DNA from 2 places in the Nostoc sp. CALU 1950 genome. Region 1 is predicted to be linked to the other one. Evidence: riboswitches for the same ligand, from Rfam matches in the RefSeq annotation. Region 1 holds a riboswitch; the other holds the start of a gene.

Region 1 (3,369 bases):
GATGCATGGAAACGGCTCTGAGGTCGGCATAACTCAAATCTGCCCAACTCAAAACCACATATCCCAAATCTGTACGCTGGTCAGAACTGGGGCGTAAGTCTGCTTGAAATAACAGAGAACGAGATAAGTTTGCACCATGCAAATTAGCACCACATAAACTAGCTTTGATTAAATTTGTTTCTTCTAAGCGTGTCTTGATTAATTTTGCCCCTGTTAAATCAGCTTCTCGGAGAACAGCACGATATAAGTCTGCTTCACTCAAATCTATGCCCCAAAGGATAGATTCACTCAAGTCTGCTTCGTGTAAGCAAGCTCGGCTAAGATTAGTTCTACCAAGTCGTGTTTGACGTAAATCAGCATAGCTAAAATCTGCGCCTATGAGGTTGGCATTTGTTAATTCTGCTTCTTGCAGATTTAGTCTTTGAAAGTTTCTTGCTCCAGCAGCATAAGATTTAAGAATTTCATTTATATCCATGTTAAAAATTTTAAGTTTAGGAGAGGGTCTTTCATGCGATCGCAGTGTGATTCTTCATACGGGATTTTAGGATGCCGTTGGTTAATGCAAGCAAAAAATAACCAAAAGTTCTCTGAATTCTATTAGCTGGAAACAAATTCAGCTAAGTACGCACCGAAAATTATTCCTACACTAGCAACCACAATGAAAGACAACATCAAGTTCCAATTTAAAGAAAGATATTGATCAAAATCTATAGCAAGCTTTGGTAAAAAATGAGACTTACCGCGATTAATGACGAATGCCAGTATAGATCGACCATTGATTTTTATGCAAGCAAATCACAGTTGTGTTAGTATTCAGATGAATCTCGGTTCTAGTGGGGAACAGCCGCTAGAGGAAACGGGGAAAGTCCGGTGTAAATCCGGCGCTGTCCCGCAGCTGTAATCAAGGCTTGCCTTGTGAGTCAGAATGCCCGCCGAAGTTGACTTGTAATTTTGTACATCTGCGAGGCACAGATAAGTATCTTTATGAAAATTTCTGCAACTAATCAGCTTTACGTTCTCATAGCCCCACATATCAAAACGCTACAGATTACAGCTTTCTATGAGAGGGTAGGCGGTTAATTTAGGATAAAATTTTGTTTTTAGATGCTGCGATCGCTACCCCAGATGAGAGTATCGCTTGCAAATATTGTGTATTGAACTAACAAATAGAAGTTGTTCAAAACAGGTAAGAAATGGCGTGTGTGACATACATATTCCTGTTCTACTACTGAACAAATGCTTTCCCAATTAGCATAAAAATTGCTAATTCACTAGACTAATATTTCAGTTAATCATCATGCCAAAATTCTATATTCACCGAGTTGAAAAAATTCCCACTGCTGTTCATCCCTTTGTCAAACAAACAGCTGTCCTCCAAGATAAACACAAGCCCAGTCTACTTCAAGGGAGAATTATTCAAGATATTCAAAACATTGCAATTTCGATGTATAGGGTGATTTATATTGCGTTAGCTCCGCTCATCGTAAGCATCGAATCTGGTGGGCGATTACGACATCGCGCGTCTAATTCGGGACGAGCAGCAATGAGTAAACCGTTAGATCAACTCAGAGGATGTTTTAAAAGTGGTTGGCTGTAATTTTAGGCACTTGTTGATCCCCCCAACCCCCCTTTTTAAGGGGGGCAAAGTCTCTAAAATTCCCCCTTTTTAAGGGGGATTTAGGGGGATCTAAAACGTTTTGCTACCAACCAGAGGACTTTTAAAACATCCTCTCAAATAGTTGTACAGAAGGGTTCAAAAAAATGGCAACTTTATTATATTCTGTAATTGGTTTTATTCTGATTTTGGTGATTGGAATTGCGGCTTATCTCCTGACGGCCCGCAAGTATGAATCCTCAGCCACAGTCGCTAATTCCTACGATCAATGGACTCTTGATGGCATCGTAGAGTTTTATTGGGGGGAACACATTCACCTCGGTCACTACGGTTCGCCGCCACGACGAAAGGATTTTTTGGCTGCTAAATCTGACTTTGTACATGAAATGGTTAAATGGGGTGGTTTAGATAAATTACCTTCTGGCACTACCGTCTTAGATGTTGGCTGTGGTATTGGCGGCAGCAGCCGGATTTTAGCGCGAGATTATGGGTTTGCGGTCACAGGGATTACGATCAGCCCACAGCAGGTAAAGCGTGCCCAGGAGTTAACACCCCAAGGGCTAAACGCCCAGTTTGCGGTCGATGATGCAATGGCACTGTCGTTTCCAGATGCCAGTTTTGATGTGGTCTGGTCAATCGAAGCAGGCCCCCACATGCCAGATAAAACCGTCTTTGCTAGAGAATTAATGCGGGTGCTAAAGCCTGGTGGAGTGTTGGTTGTAGCTGACTGGAATCAGAGGGATGACCGCCAAAAACCCCTAAATTTTTGGGAGAAACCAGTAATGCGGCAACTCCTCGAACAGTGGTCTCATCCTGCTTTTTCCAGCATTGAAGGCTTTTCCGAGCTTTTGGCGGGGACAGAATTAGTTGAGGGGAAGGTAATTACGGCAGACTGGACTCAAGAAACCCTTCCTTCTTGGTTCGATTCGATTTGGCAAGGAGTGGCTCGACCAGAGGGATTGGTGCGTTTTGGACTGTCTGGTTTTGTCAAGTCTGTGCGCGAGGTACCGACGCTTTTACTGATGCGTTTGGCGTTTGGTGCAGGATTGTGTCGATTTGGAATGTTCCGCGCTGTGCGGGGGAACGGGAGTACAGAATTGATCGATAGAAACTTTGCCAAGCAAAATCCCTCAAGCTTGATTAGGTAGCCAACCCGACACCACTTTAACTAATAAGTACTGCTTTGCGCGAATTGAGGATTGAAATTTAAACGCATAGGCGCTTCTCTACGAGACGCTACGCGAACGCCTTCCCGCAGGGTAGGGACGCTGAGGAAAGCGCAGAGGTACGCAGAGGATTCGCTACGAAGTTGTGAAATCCTGTACTAAGAACGAATTTAAGTTTTGTTTTGGGCGCTCGCAGCTAGTGATGAATATTTGGATTTTAACACCAGCTGACTGCGTGATATCTGCGGTTAGAACTTCTTTCTGCACATCGCAAAATTAACGATCAACAAACGACACACTTTATATGCAAAAAATTCCCGTCACAGTAATTACAGGATTTCTTGGTGCAGGCAAAACAACGTTAATTCGCCATTTACTCCAAAACAATGAAGGGCGACGCATTGCGGTTTTGGTGAATGAATTTGGAGAAATCGGAATTGATGGCGAACTTTTACGTGATTGCCGAGTTTGTGACGATGAAGGAGACTCCAACAGTAATATTGTTGAACTCACTAACGGTTGTCTGTGCTGTACAGTGCAAGAGGAATTCTTACCAGCAATGCAAGAATTACTGAAGCGACGCGATCG
Region 2 (3,369 bases), on a different contig from region 1:
AAGATCATTGCGATTATAACTTAACGGTTCACTACGCCAACGGACAATACCAGAATCAGGTTTATAGAGACCATTAGCTAATAAAAATAGCGTCGTTTTACCACAACCATTCTGCCCAATTAACGCACACCTTTTACCAGATGGAATCTTCAGTGTTAGACCATTCAAAGCTGATTCTTGTGTGCCTGGATAGGTGTAATATACCTGCTCAAATTCAAGTAAATATTCCTGCATTTCGCCAAAATTCTAATCCTATTAATCCTACACAGCCGCAAATTGCTTCGATGATATATCGCGCTTGGGGACGATAGCGGCGGGGATGCCAAACTCGAAATTCGCTCACAAAACCCCGTGATTGCAATCCCAGAGAAAACTGACTATATCGTTGTAAGGTTCGCTGTAATAATTGTCCGATTAGTAGTGCTAAACTTTTCATTCCACTACGCCAAGTACGGTAACCACCACGGGAATTTTGTGCCGTCCATAATTCCTCGGCTGTGTTCAATAGGATGAAAATAAACCGATACATTAGTAATAACAAATCGGTTAAAAGCACTGGAAATCGTAAGTAACGCAGAGTTTGCAATATCTCCGTGAAAGGGACGGTTAACATGAGAAAATATAAGCAAGAAACAGAGGCTAATGCTCTGGTTAAAATTCCTAATGCTTGGATACTGCCATGATGACTGATATAAATATAGAAGTGTCCGAGAGTTAATCCATACCACGAATCTAATTGTACGTTTGGCAAATCATTAATCGTAACTCCATTCACCATAAGTGCTGGCAAACTTGTCAAACAAAAAATTATGGTAAATGTTAACAATTTAAAATAAACACCAGCGGGAATTCTTGCATAGATAACTGTCCAAATACCCATCCAAAGTGCCATCAATATTTGCACTAGCGGATGGCTAGCCAGGGAAATAGCAAGAGTAGTAAATGCAAAAATTAGTTTATGCTCTGGTGGCAATCTTCGCAATCGATTGGTATAAGCTAAAGTGTCTAGTTGTAGGCTCATTCTTTAGGTTTTTGTTGTTGGGAACGTCCTTTATACAATCCAATTGCATAACCAACTACTCCCGCACCCAAAGCCGCTTGAGAAGCAAATAATAAGCTTTCTATTTCCCCACTAGCTGGTTCAAAAAATGATTTAAACCAGGGTTTATATTCGGGTTGTATTTCATTAATAGCCTCTTCTGCTTTGCCATCAGCACCGGAAAACTCCCCACCTCGCACAAATATTAACGGTGCAACTGCTAAAGCTATAACTCCTAATACCAACAGCCAGTTACTCAACCCTTTTTTAGATTGACTCATTGCCACTTCCTCGCTTGATTAATTTCAACAATTCTAATTCTTGAGGATTATAAGATTGCAGCCAGTTCCACACCAACACAGTTAGTAATCCTTCACTAATTGCTAAGGGAACTTGAGTAATGGCAAAAATTCCGGCGAACTTGGTAAATGAAGCGATAAACCCACCAACAGGTGCGGGGAAAGCTAGGGCGAGTTGGATGGAAGTGATAATGTAGGTGAGTAAATCTGCGATCGCAGCTGCTAAAAATATGGCGATTTGTTGTTTACCACCTAACTTTATTGTCAGATTATATATCCAGTAAGCTAGGAAAGGGCCAGCGATCGCCATCGAAAAAGCATTTGCCCCCAGCGTCGTCAAGCCGCCATGCGCCAGTAACAAAGCTTGAAACAACAATACTAAGCTACCCAAAACCGACATAGTAAGGGGGCCAAACAGCACCGCACCTAACCCTGTCCCTGTTGGGTGAGAACAGCTACCGGTGACAGAAGGGATTTTCAAAGCTGACAGTACAAAAGTAAAAGCACCAGCCAAGCCCAGGAGTAGTTTCAATTCCGGGTTAGCTTGAGTAATGCGAGTCAGACTACGCAATCCTAATAGAAAAAATGGTAATGCCACAATCCACCAAAAAATTGCCCACTGCACTGGCAAAAAACCTTCCATGATGTGCATGGCGTAGGCGGGTTTGGGCAAACCAATGACTAGATAAAAACTGATAACTCCCATCAGGGTTAGACTGACTAACGCCTGTTTTTTTCTTTTCATAATCTGTACCTCGCAGATTTATGTAAACGAATTGATTCTAACCGGCGGGCATCCTGACTCACCTAATTTTGGTTCACAGTTGCGGGACAGCGCCGGATTTACACCGGACTTTCCCCCTTGCGTCCGATGGCTGCTTCCCATCAGAACCGATTTGAGTAACTATATCACCATTACCAATTTTGAGCAGCGATTTTTTACCAGGTATTCACAAAGCGTAGTTTATAACTGGTCGGCTGTAATTTTAGGCACTTCTTGATCCCCCTAACCCCCTTAAAAAGAGCTACGGTGTACACACAAGTCTGATAACCTTATCCCGTATCGTTCTGATCCCCCCTAACCCCCCTTAAAAAGGGGGGAACTAGAATCAAAGTCCCCCTTTTTAAGGGGGATTTAGGGGGATCGACAAGTGCCTAAAATTACAGCCAACCACTTTTAAAACATCCTCTAAGAAACATCAACACTTGATTACGTTGATCTTAATAGCAGCATCTAATACCAATTTGAAAAAAGAATGTGATAAATAAACCATTTGTAGAGACGCGATTCATCGCGTCTTTACCCAAGGATGTGTTGCAATCATTAATTGAATTGGTATATAGCAATCCGATAGCGAAGCGGTAGCGAGTCATCGAGCGTCTTTGATTTCTGAATCACTCGTAGAGGTAAGGGACTGGGGATTGGGGAACTCGGGGCCCCCTCTGGGGATTAGGGGCAATGGGGACTGGGAAGAAGGAATAAAGGTGTACTGAGTTTTATTCAAAAATCAAATAGTAATCCTATAAGAAGTCATTTATAAAGTAAAAGTAAAGATAAAGTCGAATTTAATCAGCAAAATACCTAATTGCTTTCTCAAAATGCCTGATTGCTTAATCAAAAAGCTTAAATGCTTTTTCATTTCAGTGGATTCAGCAAGTAAAAAGGCATTTTGCTTAATCAAAAAGCTTAAATGCTTTCTCATTTCGGTAGATTCAGCAAGCAAAAAGGCATATTGCTTTCTCAAAATGCTTGATTGCTTTCTCATTTCAGTAATTCACGTATTCATTTTGGTATATTGTTGAGCCGATCGCCTTTGATTCATTCAGCAAGAATTTTGCAACGGCTTACTGCTGTCTCTACTTGCTCATGGATTGAATATCATTGAGCATCAAGGGTTTGAAGCAATGAACTAAACATTGAAAACTAAGGCAAAACAGCTTGACAATTTTAAGTAAGATATTTTACTCTTTATAGAGTGTGTTGAAGTTCATCTACACACCTCGCCCGATCCTTGAAAACCGCATAATTCC

Evidence for each region. A riboswitch is a leader RNA that binds a small molecule or an ion and turns the genes downstream of it on or off. The one in region 1 is predicted to bind cobalamin.
Region 2: another riboswitch for cobalamin. It lies ahead of ABF638_RS08525 (energy-coupling factor ABC transporter permease); the one in region 1 lies ahead of ABF638_RS22300 (hypothetical protein).

The regions. Positions count from the first base shown of each region.
Region 1 is NZ_JBDNJQ010000088.1:1,409-4,777, reverse strand. Features, by position in the region: gene hetL (heterocyst differentiation pentapeptide repeat protein HetL) at 1-475, opposite strand, end outside; cobalamin riboswitch at 809-951, shown strand; gene ABF638_RS22300 (hypothetical protein) at 1,298-1,597, shown strand; gene ABF638_RS22295 (methyltransferase domain-containing protein) at 1,762-2,763, shown strand; gene cobW (cobalamin biosynthesis protein CobW) at 3,086-3,369, shown strand, end outside.
Region 2 is NZ_JBDNJQ010000020.1:47,777-51,145, reverse strand. Features, by position in the region: gene ABF638_RS08540 (energy-coupling factor ABC transporter ATP-binding protein) at 1-234, opposite strand, end outside; gene cbiQ (cobalt ECF transporter T component CbiQ) at 215-1,021, opposite strand; gene ABF638_RS08530 (energy-coupling factor ABC transporter substrate-binding protein) at 1,018-1,320, opposite strand; gene ABF638_RS08525 (energy-coupling factor ABC transporter permease) at 1,307-2,083, opposite strand; cobalamin riboswitch at 2,110-2,249, opposite strand.